DNA from 2 places in the Candidatus Clostridium radicumherbarum genome. Region 2 is predicted to be linked to the other one. Evidence: a T-box and tRNA genes for the amino acid it is inferred to sense, from the RefSeq annotation. Region 2 holds a T-box; the other holds one or more tRNA genes.
What was found. The T-box of region 2 lies ahead of asnS (asparagine--tRNA ligase). A T-box ahead of a tRNA ligase gene usually reads a tRNA of that ligase, here a tRNA-Asn.
Positions count from the first base shown of each region.

Region 1: it encodes a tRNA-Asn, which carries the amino acid that the T-box ahead of asnS (asparagine--tRNA ligase) is inferred to sense. The anticodon was not compared.

Region 1 covers NZ_JBJHZY010000003.1:408,095-411,980, reverse strand. The annotation lists gene ACJDUH_RS16000 (glycine--tRNA ligase) at 1-697, opposite strand, end outside; T-box leader at 867-1,035, opposite strand; gene ACJDUH_RS15995 (TerC family protein) at 1,082-1,831, opposite strand; tRNA gene ACJDUH_RS15990 (tRNA-Asn) at 1,929-2,003, opposite strand; gene ACJDUH_RS15985 (DODA-type extradiol aromatic ring-opening family dioxygenase) at 2,061-2,828, opposite strand; gene ACJDUH_RS15980 (DMT family transporter) at 3,027-3,886, opposite strand, start outside.
Region 2 covers NZ_JBJHZY010000001.1:1,208,565-1,212,450, reverse strand. The annotation lists gene mnmH (tRNA 2-selenouridine(34) synthase MnmH) at 1-509, opposite strand, end outside; gene asnS (asparagine--tRNA ligase) at 644-2,035, opposite strand; T-box leader at 2,227-2,461, opposite strand; gene ACJDUH_RS05725 (LURP-one-related/scramblase family protein) at 2,525-3,007, opposite strand; gene ACJDUH_RS05720 (MutS-related protein) at 3,024-3,886, opposite strand, start outside.

The DNA.
Region 1 (3,886 bases), on a different contig from region 2:
GTTTACAGAAAAATTCAAGTTCCATCTGTTCAAATTCTCTTGTTCTAAAAATAAAATTACCTGGAGTTATTTCATTTCTAAAGGATTTACCTATTTGAGCAATTCCAAAAGGAACTTTCTTTCTAGAAGTTCTTTGAACATTTTTAAAGTTTACAAATATTCCTTGTGCAGTTTCAGGTCGGAGATAAATTTCATTTTTAGAATCCTCTGTTATACCCATGTAGGTCTTAAACATAAGATTAAACTTTCTTATATCAGTAAAGTTTTTCTTGCCGCACTTAGGGCAAACAATATTATGTTCTTCAATATAGCCTTTAAGCTGCTCATTTGTCCATCCATCAGCACTAGCTACTTCAGCTCCATTTTCAGTCATATGATCCTCGACTAGCTTATCAGCCCTAAATCTAGCCTTACATTCCTTGCAATCCATTAAAGGATCGGAAAAACCACCTACATGACCTGATGCAACCCACACTTCACTGTTCATAAGTATGGCACAGTCCACTCCTACATTATATGGACTTTCTTGCACAAATTTTTTCCACCACGCTTTTTTAACATTGTTCTTAAATTCTACACCTAAGGGTCCAAAGTCCCAAGCATTTGCAAGTCCTCCATATATTTCTGAGCCGGCAAATACAAAGCCCCTTCCTTTTGCAAGTGCTACTATTTTATCCATAGTCTTTTCAACAGCCATTTATCTTTTCCTCCTTTTAGTCAGAACACGGGGTAATTTAACCTCGTTCGCTCCGCTCACAAATTACCCGTTAAAGTCCATTTAGGACTTTAACCTCCTTTTAGTGGTATCACTGAGTAGTTTAAGACTACTCGTTTATATTATTTCAATAAAAAAAGGACTACTTACCATAAGGGACGAAAGAATTTTCTTCCGCGGTTCCACCCTTGTTGGCAAATGCCCTGCTTTCACATTAAAATCACTCAAAAGTTCCCTTCATACTAGCCCTTTAGCTGCTTACACCATCACAGCCTCTCTATAAAAATTCTAATATTACTCTTCTTTCTCATCATGATATATAAAATTATATTCTTAATTATAACCTATTACTTAATATTGTCAATGCTATAATGTTTCTTTTGGGTTTTTATTTCCAAAGTCCTTCTTGTTATGAAATATTTCTTTTCTTCCTATATTTTTTGTTTCATATCTTTCTTTTCTTATTTTTATCACACCATAGACTATGACTGCTGCGCCCAACACTAAAGCTATTATCTCAGAAACTAAATCAGGTATATATTTAGAAACTAGATTATCACCAGTAATCATATTAATGGCAGTATATACGAGAATACTTGCTCCAATATAGACTATTATTCCATACTTTTTCATAAGGTTAGCTACAAATTTAGCTCCGAAAAAAATAATAGGTATACTAAGAGAAAGCCCAAAAATTATAAGCCATATATTTCCATTAGCTGCACCTGCTATAGCCAGCACATTATCTAATCCCATACTTAGATCTGCTATTATTATATTTGATACAGCCTTCCACAAACTTTTATCAGCCTTAATTTCACTACCTTCCGAAACATCCTCCATGTTTAGTAAATCCCAGGTTATTTTTATAAGTAATAACCCTCCAATTAACTTTATTGGCAGCCATTCTATAGACATAATCAGTGAAATAATGCATGTAAATATTATTCTAAGAACTACTGCTCCAGCAACACCAATTAAGCTTGCAATTTTAGCCTGCTTCTTTGGTAAATTTCTTATTGCTAAAGCAATGACACTTACATTATCCCCAGATAGAGTAATATCCATTATAGTAATTTGAAGAATAGAAAATAGTATTAGCCATATATTATCCATTATTACGCTCCTCATTAGTTTTAAGTACAAAAAAGCAATGTCATTTAAGACACTGCCTTTATTATATTTATAAATATAAAAATTATACTAATAAAAATGGCTCCATGGAGAGGGCTCGAACCTCCAACCCTTCGGTTAACAGCCGAATGCTCCGCCATTGAGCTACCATGGAACGTTTATTACATTAGTTATTATAGCACATAATACTAAAAATTCAAGAGCTTTTTAACTAAAATTCAAAACAAATGTAACTTAAAGTACCATAAGCATAGCTTCTATGAAGAAGTTTTGGAAGCTTCCCCTCTTCACCGCTTCCCATAGCTATAAACATTGGAGCTATGTGTTCTTCTCTTGGAATAGCCATTTTTGCATTAGGAGCTAATTTTTGATAATTAAATAAGTTTTTTAAATTATTTTGTTCAACATTATCTACAAGCCAGTTATCAAATTCGATTGCCCAACTTTTAGTTTCTTTTGCATACCAATCCACTGTTCTTAAATTATGAACTGTGGATCCACTTCCTATAACTAATATATCTTCTTTTCCAAGCTCCCTTAGTGCTTTTCCTATTGCATACTGTTTTTCCATAGGTAAAAATGGATTTACAGAAACTTGAACCACGGGAATATTGGCTTCTGGATACATTATTTTAAGTATATCCCAGCTTCCATGATCTAATCCTCTTGTCCTATCAAGTTTACTTTTTATACCGTTTTCTTCTAGCATATCTTTAATTTTATCAGCAATTTCAGGTGAGCCTTTTGCATTGTATTTTATTGAATAAAGTTCCTCTGGAAATCCATAAAAATCATAAATCATTTCATAGGTATTTTCTATTGATGATATTGTAGTTATTTCACTTTCAAAGTGTGCAGTAAATATTACAATAGTCTTTGGCTTCATGCCCTTTGCTAAATCCTTTAAAAAATTAGTATAATCATTTTCTTCTATTGCAAGAGTTGGTCCACCATGACAAACAAATAGTGACATAATAATTCCTCCTTTTAGTCGGAAACACTGAGTAGTTTAAGACTACTCGTTAAAGCCCATTTAGGGCTTTAACCTCCTTATTATTAAATTCAACTTACTTACTTTATGTAACTATAATACAATATTTAATTCTTTCTTGTCAAGTAATAATTATAAAAATTTGGATCAGTGACAAAATCTTTTGCCGCTGACCCTAAATAATTGTTAATTGCTGAGCGTTGCTTTTTCCTGCTTTGGAAAGCTTCCATATTGTGATAAAATTACTCCTGCAAACATTAATCCGCAGCCAATATAGCCTCTTGCTCCTAAATTTTCGTGAAGTATAATTAATCCACCTATAGCTGCAAATACCGATTCCATACTTAAAACGATAGCCGCATGTGATGGCTTAGCATTTTTCTGCCCTATTACCTGCAATGTATATGCAATTCCAACAGAGCAAATTCCACCATAAAGTATTGGAATAACTGCCTGGGATAATCCAATTAAAGTATTTTTCTCGAAAATAAAGGCGGCAATTAAACTTAATATGGAACAAGTTAGAAACTGAACAAAGGATAATTTTAATGCATCTACTTTTTTGGTAAAATTGTCTATTAGCAGTATGTGAATGGCCCATAGAAAGGCTCCTATAAGCTCGTAAATATCGGACATTGCAACTGTGAAACCTTCTGTGACGCTTAAAAAATATAATCCAATAATAGCTAGTATAACTCCAACCCAGGTAGCTTTATGTATATTATGTTTTAAAAATATTCCAAAAACAGGAACAAGCACAATATAAAAGCCTGTTATAAAGGCTGCTTTTCCAGCAGAAGTTTCAACCAGACCTATTTGCTGAAGTGATGCTGCAAGGAAAATTACGCATCCTAGTATGATACCGGGTTTCCAAGGGCTTATTGAAACAACTTCCTCTTCTGATAGAGCTTTGCTTTTATCCTTTTTTAAGGATACTAATAATAGTGGAACTAAAGAAAGGCTGCCTAAGGCAAATCTTACGCCATTAAACATAAATGATCCTACATATTTTGAACCGATTCTCTGAGCTACAAAAGCAAATCCCC
Region 2 (3,886 bases):
TCTTCTAAATCTAGAACATCCATACCATTTCTCTTTAAGCTATATAAGAGATTTGTCTTTCCAACTCCAGTTTTTCCATGAAGAACAATATATTTAACCTTTTCATTTTCTTTAGGTAACATTTCATTAATATATCCTCTATAGGCCTTATATCCTCCGCTTAATTTATAGGTATTAAGCCCTAAGGTTGTTAAAAGACCGCAGAGGCTTGAGCTTCTCATTCCACCTCTTGAACAAAAAAGTACAAGCTTCTCATATTCCTGATCAAGTTTACTTAATTCACTATATATATATGGCAATTTCTTAGATACAGCCTGTACTCCTAAATATTTTGCTTTATCAACATTTTCATTTACATAAACATAGCCTATTTCCTTTCTCTCTTCATTATCAAAAATAGGAATATTTATGGCACCTGGAATTGTAGCTTCTTTATATTCCATAGGACTTCTTACATCAATTAATGCAAAATTTCCTTTTAAATCACTATAATTTATCGACTTAAACATCTTATCTCCTTGATTATGAACATTCTGCACACTAGTATAACCCTAAAAAATAATTATGTCAAAAATGAAAAAGAGCTGTCGCAAAACTTGCGGCAGCTAGCTTAAGAGGTACTTTTCATTGTATAAGATTAATCTTAAAATTCTGATGTTCCAGTAGTTCTAGGAAATGGTATTACATCTCTAATATTTGACATTCCAGTCAAGTACATAAGTATTCTTTCAAAGCCTAGTCCAAAGCCTGAATGTACAGTTTCACCATATTTTCTTAGTTCCAAATACCACCAGTAATCTTCTTTATTAAGACCTAGTTCATCCATTCTAGCTTCAAGGACCTTAAGTCTTTCTTCTCTTTGACTGCCACCGATGATTTCTCCAACTCCTGGTACTAGAAGATCTGCTGCGGCTACAGTTTTTCCATCTTCGTTAGCTCTCATATAAAATGCTTTAATATCCTTAGGATAATTGTAAACAAAAATAGGCTTTTTAAAGTGTTGCTCAGTTAAATATCTTTCATGCTCCGTTTGAAGATCTATGCCCCATTTAACTGGATACTCAAATTTTTCTCCGCATTTTTCTAAAATTTCAACTGCTTCAGTATAGCTTACTCTTCCAAATTCAGAATTAACAACATGGTTTAATCTTTCCATGAGCCCAGCGTCTATAAATTTACTAAAGAACTCCATTTCTTCAGGAGCATTTTCCATAACATAATTAATAATGTATTTCACCATAGCTTCTGCAACTTCCATATCATCATTAAGATCTGCAAAGGCCATTTCTGGTTCAATCATCCAAAATTCAGCTGCATGTCTTGCTGTGTTTGAATTTTCTGCTCTAAAGGTAGGGCCAAAGGTATATATGTCCCTAAATGCAAGTGCAAAGGTTTCTCCATTTAGCTGTCCACTAACAGTTAAATTTGTTGCTTTTCCAAAGAAATCCTTGGAGGTATCTACTACACCTTTTTCATCCTTAGGTATATTATTTAAATCTAAGGTTGTAACCCTAAACATTTCTCCAGCACCTTCAGCATCACTTCCAGTTATTATTGGAGTGTGTACGTACACAAAACCTCTTTCCTGAAAGAATTTGTGTATAGCATATGCGGCAATTGAACGAACTCTAAAAACTGCTGAAAAAGTGTTGCTTCTAGGTCTTAAATGTGCAATTGTCCTCAAATATTCAAGTGAATGTCTCTTTTTTTGTAGTGGATAATCTGATTGAGATAATCCTTCAATTATCATGTTCTTTGCCTTTATTTCAAAGGGCTGCTTAGAATCTGGGGTGAGTTCCAGTATACCTTCTACTGAAATCGATGAGCTTATTGGAAGTTTAGATATTTCTTTATAATTTTCTAAGTCACTTTCAAATACTACTTGAACATTTTTAAAAAAGCTTCCATCATTTAGCTCTATAAAGCCAAAAGCATTAGATGCTCTCACTGTTCTTACCCAACCAGATAATTTTACCATTTGACCTTCAAATTTTTCTGTTTCTCTGTAAAGCTGTTTTATTACTATGCCTTCCATTTTAATTCCCTCCTGTAGTTTTAAGTACACAACAATTATTAATTGTTGTGTTCCTTGTATTCCTTATTCTACACGTAAGTATTATTAATGCTTGCGTGACTAGTATCACTTGAATTCTTCATATAGTCATATTATAAACAAATAAACCTGAAAATTATGTGAAATAAAAAAAACCCTCATCCATTAATAAATAATGGGACGAAGGTAAATTCCGCGGTGCCACCCAGATTGCTTTAAAAAGCCAGCTTAAAAAGTACGTATTATACTTTCCAATAATAACGCATTGGTTACGTCTAAGCCTACTATCCAAGGATTTCAGTTAGAAACTCAGAGCTGTTCTTCACTAAAAGCTTCATACTGTGTTTCCACCTGCCACAGCTCTCTTTAAATCTGCATAATAGCTACTCTTCTCATCAAAGTTTTACTCATATAATTATAATTCATTATACACATTGACATATATTATGTCAACCATTAATGGCATCCATATTACTTATTTTTATTATCATATAATATTTGATCTATTACAATTACAAGTGACAGCATAAATTCTTGATTTTCTGTATCTTCAATATCCACACCATAAGTATCTGAAAAGGAAAACCATTTTTTACTTACATGTGCCACTTCTCTTCCATCTTTAAAAACTTGAAATTCATGAGAAAAGATTTCTCCTTCAATAGTATAATTTCCCATTGTACTTTCAATATAAAAACTTGGTTTAAATAAGCTCATTTCTTTTTTTACTGTAGCAGCATAAGTTTCATTCAAAAAAATATTATACCTTGGGAGGAAATGAAACATTTCCTGCTCTATATAGGAAACCTCTCTACCATTTAAGTCATATATTCTAAGCTTGTTACCGAAGGAAAAAAATTTTCCTTTTACTATAAACCTATCATTCTCAAATTCATCTTTAATAGTAAAACTATCTGCCATACTTAATACTCTTTGTTTAATTTGATACCTCATATACCCCACTCCTTAATTATTCTATAAATTCTATACCAGCAAGCTTCATAAGAAATTTAGCATTTCTAGTAGCTGAAATACCCTTTCTTAATTTATAGTCAAATTGTATTTCATTTTTCTTGTAATATTCTTGAAAATTGTAATTTTTCACCTTTTGATTTTTGTTTTCCAAATCTCCAAGTTCAAGATCATGGGTAGAAACAATGCCAAGGGTATTTTCTTTACTTAACATGTTAATAAGTGCTTCAGCTCCAGTGTGTCTATCTAAAGAATTTGTTCCTTTAAATATTTCATCTAATAGAAAGAATACTGTCTCTCCACCTTTTGCTGCTGTTACAATTTTTTTAATTCGAATTATTTCCGCATAAAAAGAAGAAATATTTTTTTCAAGATTATCACTTATTCTCATACAGGTATATATATTCATAAGACCACAGGAAAATTCCGCTGCACGAACGCTTGCCCCTGCATATGCAAGGACGAGATTAATTCCTATAGTCCGTAAGAATGTACTTTTACCAGACATATTGGAGCCAGTTATTAATAATATACTAGAACTTCTATTAATTTCTACACCGTTACTTACAGCATCTTTAGACAATAAGGGATGAGCTATGTTTTCAGCTCTTACTTTCAGGCTGTTATCTATAACAGGTAAGGTCCATTCAGGGTTATCAAATCCAATTATACTTAAACTTGATAAGGCTTCCATGTCACCGATAGCATTAAGCCAAGGCATAACTAACTTTCCATACTGCTTTTTCCAATTTTCCAGCTGTGTTATTAAATGAAAATCCCATAGAAAAATTGCATTAAGTAGAATGCTGAATAGATTACGCCTATCAGAGACTTTATCTGAAATTTTACTCAATTTATTTA